DNA from 2 places in the Caproiciproducens galactitolivorans genome. Region 1 is predicted to be linked to the other one. Evidence: riboswitches for the same ligand, from Rfam matches in the RefSeq annotation. Region 1 holds a riboswitch; the other holds the start of a gene.
What was found. A riboswitch is a leader RNA that binds a small molecule or an ion and turns the genes downstream of it on or off. The one in region 1 is predicted to bind thiamine pyrophosphate.
Positions count from the first base shown of each region.

Region 2: linked by a shared signal. The riboswitch ahead of thiD (bifunctional hydroxymethylpyrimidine kinase/phosphomethylpyrimidine kinase) and the one ahead of thiT (energy-coupled thiamine transporter ThiT) in region 1 are both predicted to bind thiamine pyrophosphate.

Region 1 is NZ_JAJUFJ010000011.1:49,207-59,838, reverse strand. It holds gene ychF (redox-regulated ATPase YchF) at 1-640, opposite strand, end outside; gene P9B68_RS08925 (Tex family protein) at 731-2,875, opposite strand; gene P9B68_RS08920 (heparan-alpha-glucosaminide N-acetyltransferase) at 2,904-3,680, opposite strand; gene P9B68_RS08915 (thioesterase family protein) at 3,951-4,334, shown strand; gene P9B68_RS08910 (HAD hydrolase-like protein) at 4,351-5,010, shown strand; TPP riboswitch at 5,105-5,216, shown strand; gene thiT (energy-coupled thiamine transporter ThiT) at 5,296-5,865, shown strand; gene P9B68_RS08900 ((2Fe-2S) ferredoxin domain-containing protein) at 6,628-6,894, opposite strand; gene P9B68_RS08895 ([FeFe] hydrogenase, group A) at 6,900-8,591, opposite strand; gene P9B68_RS08890 (NADH-quinone oxidoreductase subunit NuoF) at 8,596-10,470, opposite strand; gene P9B68_RS08885 (complex I 24 kDa subunit family protein) at 10,463-10,632, opposite strand, start outside.
Region 2 is NZ_JAJUFJ010000016.1:9,959-20,590, reverse strand. It holds gene P9B68_RS10845 (GH36-type glycosyl hydrolase domain-containing protein) at 1-621, opposite strand, end outside; gene P9B68_RS10840 (LacI family DNA-binding transcriptional regulator) at 1,120-2,127, shown strand; gene P9B68_RS10835 (type 2 periplasmic-binding domain-containing protein) at 2,182-3,582, shown strand; gene P9B68_RS10830 (carbohydrate ABC transporter permease) at 3,668-4,600, shown strand; gene P9B68_RS10825 (carbohydrate ABC transporter permease) at 4,602-5,468, shown strand; TPP riboswitch at 5,592-5,689, shown strand; gene thiD (bifunctional hydroxymethylpyrimidine kinase/phosphomethylpyrimidine kinase) at 5,923-6,735, shown strand; gene thiC (phosphomethylpyrimidine synthase ThiC) at 6,722-8,053, shown strand; gene thiM (hydroxyethylthiazole kinase) at 8,050-8,868, shown strand; gene thiE (thiamine phosphate synthase) at 8,858-9,493, shown strand; gene P9B68_RS10800 (HAD family hydrolase) at 9,490-10,155, shown strand; gene P9B68_RS10795 (PRD domain-containing protein) at 10,402-10,632, shown strand, end outside.

The sequences.
Region 1 (10,632 bases):
TGCCGCCCTTGAAGTCGTCCTCACTCACATTGGCGGCGTAAATCACAGGCTTGTTGGTCAAAAGGGAAACGGAGCCGAGAAGCTCTGCCTCCTCTTCGGTACATTCCACGCTGCGCGCGGATTTCCCGGCGTTCAGCGCCTCTTTTACGCGGAGGAAGAAATCATATTCAGCCTGGTACTTCTTGTCCGCCTTCATCATTTTCTGCGTTTTCTCGATGCGGCGGTCCAGCACCTCCAAGTCGGACAGGATCAGTTCCAGATTAATTGTTTCAATGTCGCGCTTCGGGTCGACGCTACCCTCCACATGGATAATATCGTCGTTGTCAAAGCAGCGAACAACGTGGACGATCGCGTCGGACTCGCGGATATTCGCAAGGAACTTATTACCCAGCCCCTCGCCCTTGCTTGCGCCGCGCACCAGGCCGGCAATGTCCATAAATTCAATCGTTGCGGGCGTATATTTTTCCGGGTTGTACATCTCCGCAAGCTTGTCCAGCCGTTTGTCCGGAACCGCCACCACGCCCACGTTCGGCTCAATGGTACAGAACGGATAGTTTGCAGACTGCGCGCCCGCGTTGGTAATTGCGTTGAAAAGGGTACTCTTGCCTACGTTCGGCAAGCCTACGATACCAAGCTTCATGATTGTTTCCCTCTTTTATTTCTTTCTTCCTTGATTTAGTGCTCCGCTTCGGAGCAAATATAAAAAAGCGACTTAATCTTTTTGCACATCCTATTTCATCGTAAGGGCAATGCGCTTTTTCGCCATGTCAACGGAAAGCACGCGCACCTTAACCACATCGCCGACCTTCAGCACCTCACCCGGATGCTTAATGAATTTGTCGCAGATCTGCGAGATATGCACAAGGCCGTCCTGATGCACTCCGATATCGACAAACGCGCCGAAATCGATAACGTTGCGCACCGTCCCGTTCAATTCCATGCCGGGCTTCAAATCCTCCATGCTCAGCACGTCGGTGCGGAGGATCGGGGCGGGCAGCTCGTCGCGCGGGTCGCGGCCGGGGCGCAGAAGCTCCGTTACAATATCCCGGAGCGTCGGCAGACCAATGCCCAGCTTCTGGGCGGCGGTTTCCTCCCCAATTTTCATCACGCGCTCTTTCAGCTCGCCAATACGATTCTTTTTCACGCTGTCCATATCGTAGTCGCAAAGGGAAAGCAAGGCTTTCGCCGCGTCGTACGATTCCGGATGGACTGCGGTATTATCCAGTATATTCTCGCTTTCGCTTACGCGCAAGAAACCCGCGCACTGCTCGAAGGTCTTGGGTCCCAGCTTCGGCACTTTCTTCAGTTCCCCGCGCGAATGGAAGGCGCCGTTTTCCTCGCGGTAGGCGACAATATTTTTCGACACCGCAGCGGAAATGCCCGCCACTTTTTCCAGAAGGGACGGCGAAGCGGTATTTAAATCCACGCCCACCGTGTTTACGCAATCCTCGACCACGCCGCCAAGCGCCTCGTCAAGCTGTTTCTTCGGCATATCATGCTGGTACTGCCCCACGCCGATCGCCTTCGGGTCGATTTTTACCAGCTCGGCAAGCGGATCCTGCAAACGGCGCGCAATCGAAACCGCGCTGCGCAGGGTGACGTCGTATTCCGGGAACTCCTGCGCCGCAAGCTTGCTCGCGGAGTAAACGGAGGCGCCCGCTTCGCTGACGACCATGTAGGCAACGCCGCCATGCAGTTCCTTTATCAGGTCGGCGGTAAACAGTTCGGTTTCCCGGGAAGCCGTTCCGTTGCCGATGGCGATCACCTCCACCTTATGCTTTTTAATCATATCGGAGATGATCTGCTTTGCTTCCTGCACTTTTTTCTCGGAATGGGTCGGATAAATCACGCCCGTATCCAGCACCCGGCCCGTCGGGTCAACCACCGCCACCTTGCAACCCGTCCGGTAGCCAGGATCAAGCCCCATCACGACGCGGTTCTTCACCGGCGGCTGCATTAAAAGCTGGCGCAGGTTTACGGAGAAAACTTTGATTGCCGCTTCGTCCGCAGCTTCGGTCAGCGAATTGCGGATTTCCCGCTCGATGGACGGGAAAATCAGCCGGTCGTAAGCGTCTTCCCCCGCCTGCTCGACGGCTTCGGAGCAGGGGCTGTTTTCTTTTACGAAGGTGGATTCCACAATATGAAGCCCGCGCGTGCGGTCCAGATCGATCGTCACTTTCAAAAAGCCCTCGCGCTCGCCGCGGTCAATGGCAAGCACGCGGTGGCCGGCAATTTTTCTGCATGGCTCGCGGAAATCATAGTACTGGGCGTAAACAGAATCCTCGTCCGGGTTCGCGGCCTTGGAAACCACATCCCCCTGCGCCATGGCGACCACGCGCAGGCGCTTGCGCACGCCCGCGTCGTCGGAAATGCGCTCCGCAATAATATCGAGCGCGCCCGCAAGCGCGTCCTCCGGGGTTTCTACGCCAAGCTCGGCGTTCACATAGCCTTCCGCCAGATCGATCGGGTAGGGCGAATCCGGTTTCTGCTCGAAAATCGCGTCTGCAAGGGGTTCCAGCCCCTTCGCCTTCGCAACGGACGCGCGGGTTTTCCGCTTCGGGCGGAACGGGCGGTAAATATCGTCAATTTCCGAAAGCGTTTCCGCGGCGGCAAGGGCGGCGGCGATTTCGTCCGTCATGCAGTCGGCGGCGGTAATCAGCCCGGTTACTTCCTCCCTCCGCTTTTCCAGCGAACGCAGGTATTCCAGCCGTTCCGCTATGTTCCGGAGCATCTGGTCGTCGAGCGAACCGTGTGCCTCCTTGCGGTAACGCGCGATAAAGGGGATGGTGTTCCCCTCGTCGATCAGCTCAATCACCTTCTGCACCTGCCACTGCTGCAGTTGGAACTGCTGCGCCAATATTGAAACAAAATCCATGAAATCCCTCCGAAAAGATCAAAATGCTTTACTGTATCCGTTTTACGACAGCGGAAACGGCGTAGCATACGCCGTAAATCACCGGCTGATGGACAATATAAATGATCAGGGCGTGCCGCCCAAGCCACGAAAAGAACGGGACGCGCGACGGATAAAAGAACGCGGGGAAACGTCCCTGCACGGCCAGCTTGCCAAGGAACGTACCCGCCGCGAATACGAAAATCCACGGGAACAGCCCAAAATAGTCCGCGCTTCGGAACGTACTGCTGTAAATTCCAAGCGGCGCGAGCCAGTTTGTCTGATAAAGCGACTGCGGGAGCGATACGCCAATCTGTGGCGAAATGCCAAGGTATCCGCTGGAAATCCCCATGGTGCAGACGTAAAGCACCGCACAGGCCGCAACCGCAACCCACGAAAAGCGGAAACGGTCGGCAAGGGGCTTTAACAGGCCGTACAAAATCATGCAGACCGATAAAAAATGCAGGATGCCGAACACAATCACTTCTTCCGGCACCACAAGCCAGGTAATCAGCGTAACCGCGAGCGCCACGCCGAGGAGCTTTATACCGCGCAGAAGATTCGAATGTGAAAGGTTCGAGGAAATACCGGAAATCAGCATAAACAGTCCGGCGTAATAGGGTTCTGCGGGCATAAAAAAGTCGAGCAGAAACATGCCCGCTTTGCTGTTATAAAGAAAGGCCAGCGTGTAAAAGCCATGATAGAAGACCATGCAGAAAACCGCAAAGCCGCGCAGCTCGTCCATCAAATGAATGCGCCCGCGGCCAGCGCCCGAAGTTTGAGGCATCCGTTCCCCTCCCAGTAAAATATCAAAAAGCCGTCAGGCGTCAAAAATCGTACAAACAGGGCAGCAAGCGCCGCAACCGGAGCAGCAAACCCGCAACCGACGTTTTGGAAATTTTGCCATTTCGGAATTTAGCCAGCAGGCTGCCCTCCGGTTATTGTTTTCTATTTATTAATCCGACAGAGTATGTTATACTAAAGACAAAGTCCGGTTCCTTCCGGCTATTTCCATTCGTTTATCATTTATTATATCATGATACAGGAGGCAATTTCAATGAAAGAGACAAAATTGACCCGCGAATACACCGTCAAGGAAGAGATGCTTGCCGTCAATTTCGGCAGCGGAAGCGTGCGCGTGCTTGCCACTCCGATGGTTGCCGCCTTTTTTGAAGGGACGGCAGCCGAGCTGGCGCAAAAAAACCTGGAAGAACCTTACACTACTGTGGGCTCTGTCATTACCGTTGAGCATCTTGCCCCTACTGCTCTCGGCTGCAAGGTAAGCGTTACCGCCGAGCTGACGGAAATCGACGGGCGCATATACCGTTTCAAGCTGGAAGCCTACGACAACGCCGGGCTGATTGCAACCGGCACGCACGAGCGGGTAAGCGTAAAAAAGGATCGTTTTGAGGAAAAAGCAGAAAACAGAAAAAATCAATAAAAGAAGGGTTGATCAAATGAAACCAGCATACGATTTAATCTTATTTGATTTGGACGGCACCCTCACCGATTCCGAACCGGGCATCACCTCCTGCGTTAAGTACTCCCTTGAAAAAATGGGGCTCCCGGTTCCCAGCCATCAGGTGCTCCGCAAGTTTATCGGACCACCGCTTTATTACGGTTACGTTAAATTCTGCGGCATGACGCCGGAACAGGCGGAAAAGGCCAGCGTTTATTACCGCGAAGTCTACCACACGACCGGCGCGTTCCAAAACACCCCCTATCCCGGCATTATGGAACTTCTGGAGGAACTGAAAAGCGCAGGCGCAACGATGGCTGTGGCAACCTCCAAGCCCGACCCTATTGCTTACCGCGTTCTGGATTATTTTAAGCTTTCGCCTTATTTTTCCTATATCGCCTGCCCCAATGAATCCGAACACAGCGGTGAAAAATACGTGCTGCTGGAATCGTGCCTGAAGCACTGCGGAGTAAAGGCCGAAAACGCCGTTATGATCGGCGACACACATTTTGACATTGAAGGCGCGCAGAGGGCCGGCACCCATTTTATCGGCGTGCTATACGGCTTTGGAACAAAAGAGGAAATGGAAGAAAAGGGCGGCAGGGTTTTCGCACGCAACCTTGCGGAGCTGAAAGAACTCCTCCTGATTCCTGATTAAAGCGCGAAATTTGCCGCGCCCGGCGGAACTTTGTCATTTTATTCACAAAAACACTTGACAAATCAATGCCTTTTCTGTAATATATATTATTGAACTGAATACACAGGGGCGCTGAGTAACCTCGGCTGAGAGAAAGCGAATCGACGTTTTTGACCCTTAAACCTGATCTGGATAATGCCAGCGTAGGAAATTTGCTTTTTAACGCTCCAGCGGAATCCGTGGAGCGTTTTTTATTTCCCGGGTATTGTTTTTCGGTTCAAAATTTACAATTTTCGGAGGGTAATTATGAAAAAGAGCAATACCTTGATTCTCGTCGAATGCGCTCTGATGATCGCCATGTCGACCGTACTGAGCATGTTCAAAATTTACGAAATGCCGCAGGGCGGCTCGGTTACCTGCGGAAGCTTGGTGCCGCTGGTTCTGGTTTCTTACCGCCACGGGCTAAAATGGGGCGCCGGCACCGCGTTCGTGCACAGCCTTTTGCAAATGCTGATCAAATTCAATCCGCCGCCGGCAAACAGCTTTGCCGCTTTCGCCGGCGTTGTGCTCTTAGACTACGTCCTTGCGTTCACCGTACTGGGAATCGCGGCGTTCTTCGGCAAGCCGTTTAAGAACCGTTCCGTCAGCGTCGCTGTCGGCGCAGCCGCCGTAACATTCCTGCGGTTCCTGTGCAGCTTCGCTTCGGGAATCCTTATCTGGCAGGACTACGCGCCGAAGGATATGCCGGTCTGGCTCTACTCCCTTACATACAACGGAAGCTACATGCTCCCCGAAGGGATTCTCACCGCTGTGGTCGCCGTCATCCTGATTAAGGCGCTCGACCGCGTAGAACACCGCACCCCGTCAAGAGCATAGCCAGTATTTTTATATAAGGAAACCCAATTGTCGTGATTAACGACAATTGGGTTTCCTTGCTTCTCATGCTTGTAGGAAAAACGAGATTAAGCTCTTTTTAATTTTTAGAATCCGGTAATAATTTAGTTTACCCTCAGGCTGGAAGGGCCCTTACTTTCGGTATCGGACGAAAGTATGCAAAGTCCTCGCAGGGGAATTCACAATTCCCGTCGAGAGGGTTCAAAACAATCCCCCAGCACTCCCGGGTATCCCCAACTACCTTTCGTGTACATGCTTTCTTACAGGTTTTCATTGACGTTCAAATCATAGGAAGTTCAGAATTCCAGTTGACAAATTCATTTTTATTCTCAATAGAAAATATGCTGTAATTGAGTATTAATATAAAAGGAGTTAAAGATGATGGGGAGTTTTATGTTATTACTTGCAATAGCAGTAATAGAGTCTTTTTTGAGAATTTTGGTTTATATTACAATTATTTTTATGGGTTTAAGTTGGGTAAGGCATTGAATAATTATAATAATAAGAATTCAAAGTAATTTATTGTTAAATTCCCAATAGGAATTCCGAAAATGAAAACAATCAATAAGAAAAGGCTTTTTCCCTAATAATTTATTAAGGGAAAAGCCTTTCTGGCTTAATAAGATAACATTTGTTATATTTTTCTTTAGTTCGGAGAAATACCAATTGCCCAAGCATGATCGGAATTTCCGATAGATGAAGATACGGAAAGGGCGCGGGGGTTTGTCCCCGCGCCCTTTGTTTTTAGCTGTTTGCTTTTTTCTTATGGAATTCCGGAAGTACGTTATCCTCAAAGAAAGCCTTGGCGGTACTGCCGGTAACGCTTTGCGGCTGGCCCCTGTCGATGCTTACGCACACACCCTCACCGCCGCATTTACCCATGCAGAAGGCCGCTTTCACTTTTACTTTGTCATACAACTTATACTTCTCGATTAACTGCTGAAAAACAGCGATGACATTATAACTGCCCTTCAAATGGCAGGAGGTTCCGACGCAAACGCGTATGGTCATAGCAATCACCTGTTCCCCTTTTGATAATCCACATGAAGGAGCTTATGAACCTTCCCTTTCAGCAGATCGCCGTACAGGGACATAACCACCGGGTTTTCCTCCGAACGCTTGATGCTGCACATCTTATCTGCCGCATACAGGCCGGCACCGCGCTTTTTCTTGCCCTCCGCGTCGGTAATCGGCTGACCCGCGCCGCAGACACAGCCACCGGGGCACGCCATGACTTCTACGAAATCGTAATGCGTTTCGCCGCTCTTCATGCGCTGAATCAGGTCTTCCGCGTTTTTCAGACCGCTGACAATGGCGATTTTCAGCTCGCGTTCGCCGTATTGGACGGTTGTTTCCTTCAAGCCCTGCATTCCGCGCACGCCGTTGAACGCGATGGAACGAAGCTCTGCGCTGGACTTATCCTCGGCCAGACGGCGGATAACCGCTTCCGTAACGCCGCCGGTCACGCCGAAGATCACGCCCGCGCCGCTCTTGTCGCTAAACGGCATATCGATCGCTTCAGATTCCAGCTCGGAGAAATAGATACCGGATTCCTTAATCATCTGGATTAATTCCTGCGTGGTAAGGACGTAATCGATATACGGCACGCCGTTTTCCTTGAATTCCTCCCTTGCCGCCTCGAATTTTTTCGCGGTGCAGGGCATAATCGCCACGACCACGGTCTTGCGGCGGGAGTGCTTGTTTTCCTCCTTCAGAACGGAACCGAACATTTCCATCGGCGAACGGCAGGTGGAAACATTGGGGAGCAGCTCCGGATGCTTCTTTTCCACGTACTGAATCCACGCCGGGCAGCAGGAGGTGAACAGCGGCAGGTTTTCACCGCTTTCCAAACGCTCAATGAACTCGTTCGCTTCCTCCATTACGGTTAAATCCGCGCCGGTCGCGGTGTCGTACACTTCGTCCGCACCCATGCGCTTGAGCGCGGCGACGATCTTGCCCATTAAGTCATCTCCGGCCTTCTGACCCAGCTTTCCGCCAAGGCCCACACGCACGGCGGGAGCAATCTGTACCACAACTTTGGTCTTTTTATCATTGAGCGCGGCCCAAACCTGATCCGTTTCCTTCTTCACCACAATCGCGCCCGTCGGGCAAACAGCGGCGCACTGGCCGCAGCCCACGCAGTTGGATTCCGCAATCGGGATATGGAACGCGGTGCTAACCGTCATTTTCGCTCCGCGCGACATAAAGTCGATGGCGCCGACGTTCTGCACTTCGTTGCACATACGCACACAGTCGCCGCAGAGGATGCATTTATTGGTATCGCGTACAATGCACGGGGAAGAATCGTCCAGCTTCGGCTGATCCGCCGTATTCTGGAAGCGGACGCGCTTGATTCCGAAGCGCTCTGCAAGCTCCTGCAGCTTGCACTCACCGTTTTTCTCGCAGGTAGTGCAGTCGCGGCAGTGATTGGACAGCAGAAGCTCCAAAATCATTTTGCGGTACCGGCGGAGTTTCGGCGTATTGGTGTAAATCACCATACCGGCCTTCGGCGGAGTGGAACACGCGGCTTCCATACCGCCCCATTTATTTTCAACCATGCACATACGGCAGGCGCCGTATACGGACAGTTCAGAATGATAGCAAAAGGTTGGCAGCTCAATGCCCGCCTTGCGGATCAGGCTGAGCAGGTTTTTCTCGCCCTCGATTGCCACGGGAATATTGTCGACCATTACAAAATCTCTGCTCATTTCATTAATCCTCCTTTACCGCATGGAACGCGCAGGCGCTGACGCACGCGCCGCACTTCACGCACTTTGCGCTGTCAATGACAAACGGCGATTTAATTTGCCCGGTAATCGCCCCTGCGGGACAATTTCTGGCGCACTTTGAACAGCCCTTGCACAGGGCGGGATCTATGTAAATCTTCCTCAGCTTCTGGCAGGTTTTCGTCGGGCAGACTTTGTCGTTAATATGCGCGTCGTACTCGTCGCGGAAATACTTGATCGTGCTGAGTACCGGCAGCGCCGCAGATTTGCCCAAGCCACACAGCGCAGTTGCCGAAATGGTTTCCGCAAGTTCTTCCAGCAGTTCAACGTCGCCCGGCTGGCCGTTTCCGGCGACAATCCGCTCCAGAATTTCCAGCATGCGCTTGGTGCCTTCACGGCAGGGCACGCATTTTCCGCAGGATTCATTCTGGGTAAAGCTCATGAAGAAGCGGGCAACCTCCACCATACAGGTGTGTTCATCCATAACAACCAGTCCGCCGGAGCCGATCATGGCGCCGACCTTTTTCAGGTTGTCAAAGTCCAGCGGCAGGTCAAGGTGTTCCTTCGTAAGACATCCGCCGGAAGGACCACCGATCTGCACGGCTTTGAATTCGGCACCGTCCCGCATGCCGCCGCCGATATCGTAGATGATTTCACGCAGGGTAGTTCCCATCGCCACTTCAATCAAGCCGGTGTTCACGATGTTGCCGGTCAGGGCGAATGCCTTGGTTCCCGGGCTGTTTTCCGGGCCGATGGAACGGAACCACTGCCCTCCGTTCAGGACAATCGCCGGAACGTTCGCGTAGGTTTCCACGTTGTTCAATACCGTCGGGCTGTCGTAAAGGCCATGCTCAACCGTACGGGGCGGCTTTACGCGCGGCATACCGCGCTTGCCCTCGATGGAAGCGGTCAGCGCGCTGCCCTCGCCGCAGACGAACGCGCCCGCGCCGCGGCTAATTTTTATATCGAAGCAAAGGTCAGTCCCTAAAATATGGTCGCCCAGGATACCGAGCTCACGCGCCTGCTCAATGGCGATGCCGAGGCGCTTTACCGCGAGCGGATACTCCGCTCGGACATAGATATAGCCCTGCTTCGCGCCGCAGACGTATGCCGCGAGGATCATGCCCTCCAGCATCTTGTGGGGATCGCTCTCCATCACGCTACGGTCCATAAACGCGCCGGGGTCGCCCTCGTCGCCGTTACAAACAATGTATTTCTCCTTCGCCTTCTGCCGTTTTACCTGCGACCATTTGCGCGCGGTCGGGAATCCGCCGCCGCCGCGCCCGCGCAGGTTGGAAATTTCAACTTCGCGCAGCACTTCTTCCGGCGTCATTTCAAACAACGCCTTTTCCAGCGCGGTGTAGCCGTCTTTCGCTATGTACTCGCCGATGGAGGTTGCGTCAATCTGCCCGCAATGCTCCAACACCACGCGCTTCTGCATTTTATAGAACGGAATGGATTCCTGATGTTTGTGGGTTTCGTCCCCTTTGTGGTATGTCAGCCGCTCAACGCAGGTATCGCCAACCACGCTGGTTCCCAGAATCTCTTCGCAGTCTTCGGGCTTTACTTTTACGTACAGGTAGCCTTTCGGCTCAATGCGCACCAACGGGCCCATTTCGCAGAAGCCGTGGCATCCGCTCTTTTTCACGCCGATGGGGTCGCCTTCCGGCTCATGCTCCAGGTCAACCACGCAGTTGATTCCTTTTTCCTGGATCAGCTTCATAAAGGTATCGTACAGCTTCAGCGAACCGTTTGCCACGCAGGCGGTTCCGGCACAGATCAGGATTTTTACTTTCTGGCGGTCCAACCGCTCCTTGTAAAGCGCGCGGAGGTTTTGCAAATCTTCACGGGATTTAAGCATCAATCGTTCCCTCCTTCAGCCCTGTCAGAAGCTCCTTCACTTTATCCGGAGACATCATTCCCATTACCTTATCGTTCACCGTCAATGTCGGGGCAAGCCCGCAGGCGCCAAGGCAGGAAACCGTTTCCACCGTAAAAAGAAGGTCGTCCGTCGTTTTTTTTG
Region 2 (10,632 bases), on a different contig from region 1:
GGTGTCGAATCCTTCAATCGCCGTATTAACGGCAAAAACCGCGTAGTGGTTGCGCCGTTCCCGGTATTCCGTTATATGGTAGATGGCGCTTCCGTCCACTTCCACCTCGCCGGTGTTGTAATTGCGCTGGAAATTCGTCGCGTCGTCCACGGCGTTCCACAGGCAGAATTCCACAAGGCTGAAAATGTCCAGATCCTTAATTTCCGCAGACCGGTTTTCCAGTACCAGCCGGTTTACCTCGCACGGGTCGTTCAGCGGCACAAAGCAGGTGAGTTCCGCACTTACCCCGTTTTTCTCGCCGCTGATGACCGTATACCCCAGGCCGTGGCGGCATGTGTACCGGTCCAGTTCGGTTTGCGTCGGCTGCCAGCCGGGGTTCCATATGCAGGAACCGTCTTTTATATAATAATAGCGGCCGTTCTGGTCAGGCGGACAGGCGTTGTAGCGGTAACGGGTCAGCCGCCGAAGCTTTGCGTCCTTATAAAAACTGTAACCGCCGGCGGTATTCGAAATCAAGGAAAAGAAATCCCTGTTGCCAAGATAGTTTATCCACGGCAGCGGCGTGCGGGGCGTGGTGATAACGTATTCGCGTAAATCGTCGTTAAAATACCCATATTGCATATTGGCTCTCCTTTTGCCCGGGGGCGAATTACTCTTCGAAAACGATTAAGTAATGGGGAGAGCAATAATCCTTGTTTAACAATACTGGAAACAGAGGGAAAAATCAAGTGTAAAATTGGGGACTTTTCAAACAAAATTATAGAAATGTCAAAAGAATACATAAAAATACAGCAAAATGTCCAAATGACAATTTATCACATTGTAAAGATTCCCATGTGCTACGAAAATAATCGCGAAAACCAAATGATTCCTTGATTATAATTAATAAAATGAAATAATATTTTTAGAATTCTATACAAAATTCATATACTATATCAATAAATAAGAAAAAATACTTGCAAAATGACCAGATGTGCATTATACTCAAAATCACGAAAACGATTAAGTGAAGGGCTTTTTATCCCGTTCTCCCCTAAACAAACTGCCGCTATGGTATAATAAATAAAATAAATGCTCTGAAAACAATAATATATACATAATTGGGGAGAAGGAACAAGCATGGTATCCATTAAAGAAGTAGCTGAACGCTGTGGCGTATCGGTTGCTACTGTTAGCAAGGCATTGAACGGCCACCGCGATATCGGTGAATCCACCCGGGAGCGGGTGCGGAAAGCAGCGGCTGAAATGGGCTATACGCCCAACTCGGCGGCGCGTTCCCTGAAGACAAACCGTTCCTACAATATCGGCGTGCTGTTTGTGGACGAAACACAGCGCGGGCTGACACACGAATATTTTTCAACCGTGCTGGAGAGCTTCAAGGTGGAATCTGAAAAGCGCGGTTACGATATCACGTTTATCAACCGCAATATCGGCGGGAAAGCGACCAGTTATCTGGAGCACTGCCTTTACCGCCGGATGGACGGCGTTGTTGTGGCTTCCGTGGATTTTAACGATCCGCAGGTCATCGAGCTGGTAAACTCCAAGCTTCCCATCGTAACCATCGACCATATCTTTAATAACCGCACAGCGATCATATCCGATAATATCCGCGGCGTGCGCGATCTGGTCACTTATCTTTACAAAAAGGGGCACCGGCGCATTGCTTTCATCCATGGAGAAAATACGGCGGTTACCGAAAACCGGCTGACCAGCTTTTACAAAACCTGCAGCGAGCTGGGAATCGAGGTGCCGGACAGTTACGTGAAGGAAGCAAGGTACCACGACGCGGCGGCAACCGCACGCTGTACGGCGGAGCTGCTGGCGCTGCCCCGTAGGCCCACGTGCATTATGTTCCCGGATGACTTTTCCTATATCGGCGGAATGAACGTGATTCTGGAAGCGGGGCTATCCATCCCCGACGATATCTCCGTGGTGGGCTATGACGGAATTTGGCTTTCCCAGATTCTTTCCCCCCGGCTCACCACACTAAAACAGGACACCTCTGCCCTCGGCCGGGCGGCCGCGGAGCAGCTTGTCAATCAAATTGAACGGCCAAGGACGACCTTGCCGGAACGCATCATTATTCCCGGAAAACTCCTGGAAGGGCGGTCGGTAAGGCAACTGTAGGCCGTCGCCCTGTTGCACCCGACTATCTTTCATTTAAAGGAGGAGTATCAAGTCATGAAAAGAAGCATAAAACTGAAAAGGGTACTGGCGTTTACGGTGGCAGCCGCGCTGGCTGTGGGAACCTTCACCGGCTGCGGCGGTGGGAAAACGGTTTCCTCGTCTCAGCCCGCTTCGCCCGCTAGCGGGACGGAAGCGGCTTCCGGTTCATCCGACAAGGTTCTGCGCATTTACTGCTGGAACGAAGAGTTCCAAAGCCGTTTCAAGGATTATTACGCGTCGAAGCTTCCGAAGGACATTACTGTGGACTGGGTGATCACCCCGAACGAAAACAACGCGTATCAGAACAAGCTCGACCAGGATCTGCTTAATCAGGAATCTGCGGAAAAGAAGATTGATATTTTCCTTGTGGAAGCAGACTATGCTTTGAAATATGTTGACTCGGATTATACGCTGGACGTAAAGAAGGACGTCGGACTGACCGACGAGGATTTGAAAGAACAGTATGAATATACCAAGCAAATCGTAACGGACAGCAAGGGCAGGCAGAAAGGCGTTAGCTGGCAGGCAACGCCGGGGTTGTTCGCCTACCGCCGTTCCATCGCCAAAAACGTCTTGGGCACGGACGACCCCGAAAAAGTGCAGGAGGCCATCTCCAACTGGGATAAGTTTAATTCCGTTGCCGTAAAGATGCACCAGAAGGGCTACAAAATGCTTTCCGGATACGATGACGCTTACCGCGCCTTCTCGAATAATGTATCGGCGCCGTGGGTAGACAAAAACGACACGATTGTCGTTGACAAAAACCTGATGAAGTGGGTTGACCAGACGAAGGAATACACGTCATTGGGATACAACAACAAAACCTCCCTATGGGACGACGGCTGGGCCGCCGACCAGGGCCCGAACGGAAAGGTGTTCGGCTTCTTCTATTCCACATGGGGCATTAACTTTACCCTGCTTGGAAATTCGCTTGCGAAATCGGTTGCCGACGGCGGCAAAGAGGAAGTCGGCAACGGGGCTTACGGCGATTACGCGGTCTGCGAAGGCCCGCAAAACTACTATTGGGGCGGCTCATGGATCTGCGCGGCGAAGGGCACCGACAATATAGACCTGGTGCGCGACGTGATGAAAACGTTGACCTGTGACAAAGAGACCATGAAGAAAATTACGCAGGATACGGAAGATTACACAAACAACCAGGCCGCAATGAATGAGCTTGCGAACAGCAATTACAAATCCGCATTCCTCGGCGGCCAGAACCACATTAAGCTGTTCGCAAAGACGGCTCCGAAGATTAAAATGGACAATATCTCGAAATATGACCAGGGTCTGAACGAAGAATTCCAGAAGGCCTTCAAGGATTATTTTGACGGAAATACATCAAAGGAAAAAGCGCTCGAAAATTTCTATACGGCGGCAATTGAAAAGTATCCGAATTTGAAAAGGCCTTCGTAAAATCCATATTCGAGTGTGTCGGAATGCGGCGGGGCGGTTCGTCCGCCCTGCTGTTTGAATGAGTATGTACTCTGAGGTGATCGAAATGCCCGGACTTTCGCACGGTGTGAAAAAAAGAAAGTCGGTAAGCTACGCGAAATGGGGATACTTTTTTATCGCGCCGTTTTTCCTTGTATTTGCTGTTTTTTCCCTTGTACCACTTCTTTCCACGTTTTACAACAGCTTCTTTGAAAATTACATGGTAGGGCTTTTACATATCGGCCCTAAATTTGTGGGGCTTGAAAACTACAAAACAATCTTTCTCAACGGCGATATGCCGAAATATATGGGAAATACCGTCATTCTCTGGCTGATGTGCTTTATTCCGCAGGTTGTTTTTTCACTTCTGCTTGCGGCGTGGTTCACGAATGCGAGCCTGCGGATAAAGGGGCAGGGATTTTTCAAAACCGTTATTTACCTTCCGAATCTGATTATGGCGACAGCCTTTTCCATGCTGTTTTACGCTATGTTTTCCGATTCCGGCCCGGTGAACAGCATTTTAATGAGCATGGGGATGGAAAATCCGTACCGCTTTCTTGCAAATATTGGTAGCACGCGGGGACTTATAGCCCTGATGAACTTTTTGATGTGGTTCGGAAATACGACCATTCTGCTGATGGCGGCGATGCTTGGGGTGGATCCGGGACTTTTTGAGGCGGCTGAAATTGACGGCGCAACCTCCAGTCAAATCTTCTTTAAAATTACGCTGCCGCTGATTAAGCCGATTCTTACCTATGTGTTCATTACCTCGATGATAGGCGGCCTTCAGATGTTCGACGTACCGCAGATTCTGACGAACGGCAACGGGAATCCGAGCCGTTCCAGCATGACGCTCGTCATGTACCTGAATAAGCATTTGTTCAGCAAAAATTACGGTTTGGGCGGCGCCGTTTCCGTTATCCTCTTCTTCCTTTGCGCTGCGCTCAGCGCCTTGGTTTATCGAAGCCTGACCGGACGCATGGAAAGGGGGCAGGCTTAATATGACGAATACCGCAGAAAAGACTTATGCGCGCCGGCGGGGAAACGGGAAACGCATACAGGTTTATTTTGTTTTGATTTTTCTTACATTGCTTTGCCTTATCCCGTTTTTTATTCTGCTTATCAATGCTACGCGCGCCCATCCGGACATTCAGAAAGGGTTCAGCGTGTTTCCGGGGAATTCCTTTTTTATCAATCTGCACAATGTGCTTCATAACGAGAATTTGCCGGTGCTTTATGGCATCCGGAACAGCCTTCTGATTTCTTTCCTAAATGCTTTGTTTGCAACCTATTTTTCCGCAATGACGGCGTTTGGGCTGCACGCGTATGAATTTCACGGGAAAAAATTGGCGTTTTCCTTCATCATGCTGATCATGATGGTGCCGACGCAGGTTTATTCGCTTGGTTTCATCCGCCAGATGGCGGCCATGGGGCTGAAGGATTCTTTCATCCCGCTGATTGTGCCCGCCGCCGCTTCGCCAACCGTTGTCTTTTTTATGAAGCAGTACCTGATCAGCGCGCTCCCGCTGGAGATTGTGGAAGCGGCGCGCATCGACGGTTCCAGTGAATTCAGGACGTTTAACACCGTGGTTCTGCCGATGATGAAGCCGGCGATTGCAGTTCAGGCGATTTTTACTTTTGTCTTTGCGTGGAACAATTACTTCCTGCCCGCCCTGCTGCTTGACAGCAAGAATAAAAAGACGCTTCCGATTCTCATTGCACAGCTTCGCAGCGCCGATTTCCTGAAATTCGATATGGGGCAGGTATACATGCTCATTACAATTGCAATTATCCCAATCATTCTGGTTTATCTGTGCATGGCCCGCTTTATTGTCGGCGGGGTTACCCTTGGCAGCGTGAAAGGCTGATCAATATGCTTTGAAAGGCGGCGTATCGAAACGGTGCGCCGCCTTTTCCGGTATTCGAAAGAAAAATTGACGGGAGTGAATTGACAGAACCGCAGAAAAGGGATATGATATCAATAAAATTGAATAAGAACACGGGGGGACTCTTCGGAGTTGAGAAGGTAGAACCTGACCCTTTGAACCTGTCAGTTAATACTGTCGTAGGGAGCTTGAATTGAGAAATTGAGATGGATGAATGCTCGCCATGACGGCGGGCATTTTTTATTTCCTTGAAAGATAAATGCGGTTGTCCCGCTTACAAACAACCGTCTTTGCGGTGGGTATTCCGTCTAGCCTTTGGCCCTTCGGGGCGGAACATCTCCCTGCAAACCCGCTTTTGATTTTCGGGGTGAACCGTACAAGTGGGGGCGCCGACTCCGCCTTTCCGTGTGCTGCTTTATTTGAAGGAGGAATTGCTATCAAAAATGTATTGACCATTGCAGGCTCGGACTGCAGCGGCGGAGCGGGTATCCAGGCGGACTTAAAAACCTTCGCCGCGCACGGCGTGTATGGGATGAGCGTCATTATTTCCGTTGTCGCGGAAAATACCTGCCGGGTGATCTCCGTTGAAGACGTTGCGCCGGGGATCATTGCCGACCAGATCGACGCCGTTTTCGAGGACATACCGGTCGACGGCGTGAAAATCGGAATGCTGTCGAACAAAGAGCAGATGAAAACGGTGGCGGGCAAGTTATTGCAGTACCGCCCGCGCGGCGTGGTGCTTGACCCGGTGATGGTGGCAAAGGGCGGGTGCGCGCTGATGCAGCCGGAAGCGCTGGAAACGTTAAAGAAGGAAATGCTTCCCCGGGCGTTCCTCATTACGCCCAATATTCCGGAAGCCGAAGCCCTGACGGGCAGGAAAATCGAAACCGAAGAAGAAATGAAGCGGGCCGCGGTGCTCCTGTCGGAAATGGGTCCATGGAACGTGCTTATCAAAGGCGGGCATCTTTCGGGCGACGCGGTGGATATTCTGTACGACGGCGGGGACTTTCATACGTTTATTACGCGACGGATTCCAACAAAAAATACCCACGGAACGGGCTGCACGCTGTCGTCCGCTATCGCGGCGAATCTAGCAAACGGGATGGGGACGGTTGAAGCCGTAAAAGCGGCAAAGGAGTATGTGACAACCGCTATCCGGCATGCCCTGCCCATTGGAAAAGGGAACGGCCCGACCAATCATTTTTATACCCTTTATCAGGAAGGAGGACTCTGCCATGCCGAATTATAAAACACAGATGGAAGCGGCCAAGAAGGGCATTGTTACAAAAGAGATGGAAACCGTAGCGAAAAAGGAAGGTGTTGAGCCGGAAAAGCTGCGTGCGCTGGTCGCGTGCGGCCAGGTAGCGATTCCGGCGAACATCCACCACACCGCGCTTTCCGCGGAAGGGATCGGTACGGGGCTGAAAACAAAAATCAACGTGAACCTTGGAATTTCGGGTGACTGCAAAAACTACGACGTGGAAATGCAAAAGGTGGAAATGGCCTTGCGTTTTGGCGCGGAAGCAATCATGGATTTGAGCAATTACGGCAAAACCAACACCTTCCGCCGCGAACTGATCGCGAAATCCCCGGCGATGATCGGAACGGTTCCCATGTACGACGCGATCGGCTACCTGGACAAGGATCTGCTCGAAATTTCTGCAGAGGACTTTTTAAGGGTTGTAAAAGCGCACGCTGAAGAAGGCGTTGACTTTATGACGATCCATGCGGGGATTAACCGCCGCGCGCTGGAAGCGTTCCATAGGGAAGGGCGAAAAATGAACATCGTTTCCCGTGGCGGCTCCCTTTTGTTTGCATGGATGGAAATGACGGGAAACGAAAACCCGTTCTTTGAATACTACGACGAGGTGCTCGAAATCCTGCGCGAGCACGACGTGACCATCAGCTTAGGCGACGCGCTGCGCCCCGGCTGCCTGAACGACAGCTCCGACGCAGGGCAGATCGGCGAGCTGATCGAAATCGGGAACCTCACGCGGCGCGCATGGGAAAAGGATGTGCAGGTTTTGGTGGAAGGCCCCGGCCACATGGCCATGGATGAAATCGCGGCAAATGTGAAGCTGCAAAAGCGCATCTGCCACAACGCCCCGTTCTATGTGCTTGGCCCGCTGGTAACCGATATCGCGCCGGGCTACGACCACATCACCGCTGCCATCGGGGGCGCGATCGCAGCGGCAAGCGGGGCGGACTTCCTCTGCTACGTTACGCCTGCGGAGCATCTGCGCCTGCCCGATTTGGACGATGTAAAGGAGGGGATCGTCGCCAGCAAAATAGCCGCGCACGCCGCGGATATTGCAAAGGACATTCCCTACGCGCGCGACTTGGACGATCAAATGGCGCATGCCCGCCACAAAATGGACTGGGAAGAAATGTTCCAAATTGCGATTGACGGCGAAAAAGCGAAGCAGTACTTCGAAAGCACCCCTCCGGCCGACCGGCACACCTGCTCCATGTGTGGCAAGATGTGCGCCGTACGCACGACCAATTGGATTCTGGAGGGCAAAAAGGTCGAATTCTGCTCCGAAAAAGAAAGGAGATTGAAAAAATGAACACGATTACAAAAGAAATTTCACAGGCAATTGCCCGCTTGCGGGAAGCCGCTCCGCTGGTACATAACATTACGAACTACGTTACCGTAAACGACTGTGCGAACGCCCTGCTTGCCATCGGCGCGTCGCCGATCATGGCGGATGACCCGGCGGAATCTGGCGATATTACCGCGATTTCCTCCGCCCTCGTACTGAACATCGGCACGCTGAACCGGCACACGATCGATTCCATGATCGCGGCAGGGAAAAGGGCCAACGAATGCGGCGTCCCGGTCGTGTTCGACCCGGTCGGCGCGGGTGCTTCCAGACTGCGTAACGACACCGTGAAGGAGATTCTTGAACTGGTAAAAATCGCAGTCCTGCGCGGCAATATTTCGGAAGTTTCCTTTGTTGCTGGGCTGGACGCGACCACCAAGGGCGTAGACGCTTCCGCCGCGGACGGACGCCGTGACGCGGTTTCCGTAGCAGGCTTGGTCGCTGAAAAGCTTGGTTGTACCGTTGCAATTACCGGTGCGGTGGATGTGATTTCCGACGGTAAACGGGTTGTGAAAATTCATAACGGTCACCCGATGCTCAGCAAAGTAACCGGAACGGGCTGCATGACGACCGCGCTGGTTGGTGCTTACGCGGGCGCAAACAGGGATGCGTTCGTTGCGGCTGCTGCTGGCGTTGCCTCCATGGGAATCGCGGGGGAAATCGCCTATAAGAAAGCGGGACAAGTTGGCACAGGCAGTTTTCATATTGCGATTCTCGACGAGCTTAGCCAGTTGGATTTCGCCGTAATGGAAGCGAGGTTGAAGCTGGATGAAGCGTAAAATCGATTATTCGCTGTACCTTTGCACCGACCGGGGGCTGATGTCCACCCCCACCGTGGAGGAGGCGGTGGAGCAGGCAATTCTCGGCGGCTGCACGCTGATTCAGCTTCGGGAAAAGGATTGCTCCTCACGCGCCTTTTGCGAAACCGCCTGTTCGGTAAAAGCAGTGACCGACCGGTACAATACCCCCCTGATTATCAACGACCGTCCGGACATCGCGCTTGCTGTCGGCGCCGACGGTGTGCACGTGGGGCAGAGCGACCTGCCCTGCAAGATCCTGCGGCGGATCCTGGGGGAGGATAAGATTATCGGGGTTTCCGCCTCCACTTTGGAAGAAGCGGTTCAGGCGGAAAAGGACGGCGCGGATTACCTCAGCGTTGGCGCCATGTACGCTACAGGCACGAAAACGGATGCGGCGATCGTTTCCATGGACGAGCTTTTGAAAATCCGGAGAGCGGTAAGCCTGCCCATCGTCGTCATCGGAGGGATTAACCGGGAAACCGCCCCCGCTTTCCGCAACATCGGCGTCGACGGGCTTGCGGTCGTTTCTGCAATTATCGCCCGGCCCGATATCCGCAATGCCGCCCGCGAGCTATTGGAAATATTTAAGGGGAAAAGCGAATGAAAAATTTTAAAGGTGCGATTTTTGATCTTGACGGAACCCTGTTGGATTCCATGGGAATCTGGGCGAAGATTGACGAGCGGTTCCTTTCAAAAAGAGGAATTGTGCTTCCGGAGGATTATATAGAGAAGGTTACACCTATGAGCTACGGCGACGCGGCGGATTATACCATTTCCCGTTTTTCGCTGCCCGAAACAGCGGAAGAAGTGATTGCGGAGTGGATAGAGCTTTCGAAGGAAGCCTACCGGTCGGAAATCCGGCTGAAGCCGTACGCCGAAACGTACCTTCGCCATTTGAAAAGCAAGGGCGTAAAGCTGGCGGTTGCAACCGCGCAGGCAGAGGAGCTATACCGCCCGGCGCTCCAAAATAACGGTGTGCTGGAATTGTTTGACGCCTTTGCCGACTTAAGCGAGGTTGCGCGCGGAAAGGGCTTTCCGGATGTCTACCTGCTTGCGGCACAGCGGGTTGGCCTGAAGCCGGGCGACTGCATGGTGTTTGAGGATATCTCCCTGGGAATCCTGGGAGCGAAAGCAGGTGGATTTTGTACCTGCGGGGTTTACGATCCGTATTCGGAATATGAAAAGGAAACCATTCAGCGGGAAGCGGACGGTTATATCCGTTCCTACCTGGAGTTGTGCGAGCTGGAATCCCGGCAAGGCCATTGAATAAGCGCTTGCGCCGGGATACGCCGGTTAAGCTGTTTTGCAAGATCTCTCATGACTAAAGGAGAATTAATTTCCATAAAAATAACTATAGAAAGAAAAATTTTCATAACATATTGACAATTGCATAGGAACTAATTATAATAAGAGAAAATTGAAGTATGTAACTGATTCGATCAGGCATAAGCTTTCAGATCTCCTTTTTGTAGGGGGCTGACTGCTTATGCCTTTTTATGCTTTGAGGGGGGGTTGAAGCTGAATCGTCAAGATGGGGAATGCTATGAAAAATTGAAAGATGTGGGGGCTCCCGAAATGGGCTTGAAAGTGATTAAGGCATTGAACAACAATGCGGTTCTTGCTAAAAAGCCGGATGGCAGCCAGATCGTTCTGATGAGCAAAGGCATCGGTTTTGGAAAAAGGCCGGGAGATACTGTGGATGAAAATACAGCGCAACAGAAAATGTTTTACATCCTGGACAGC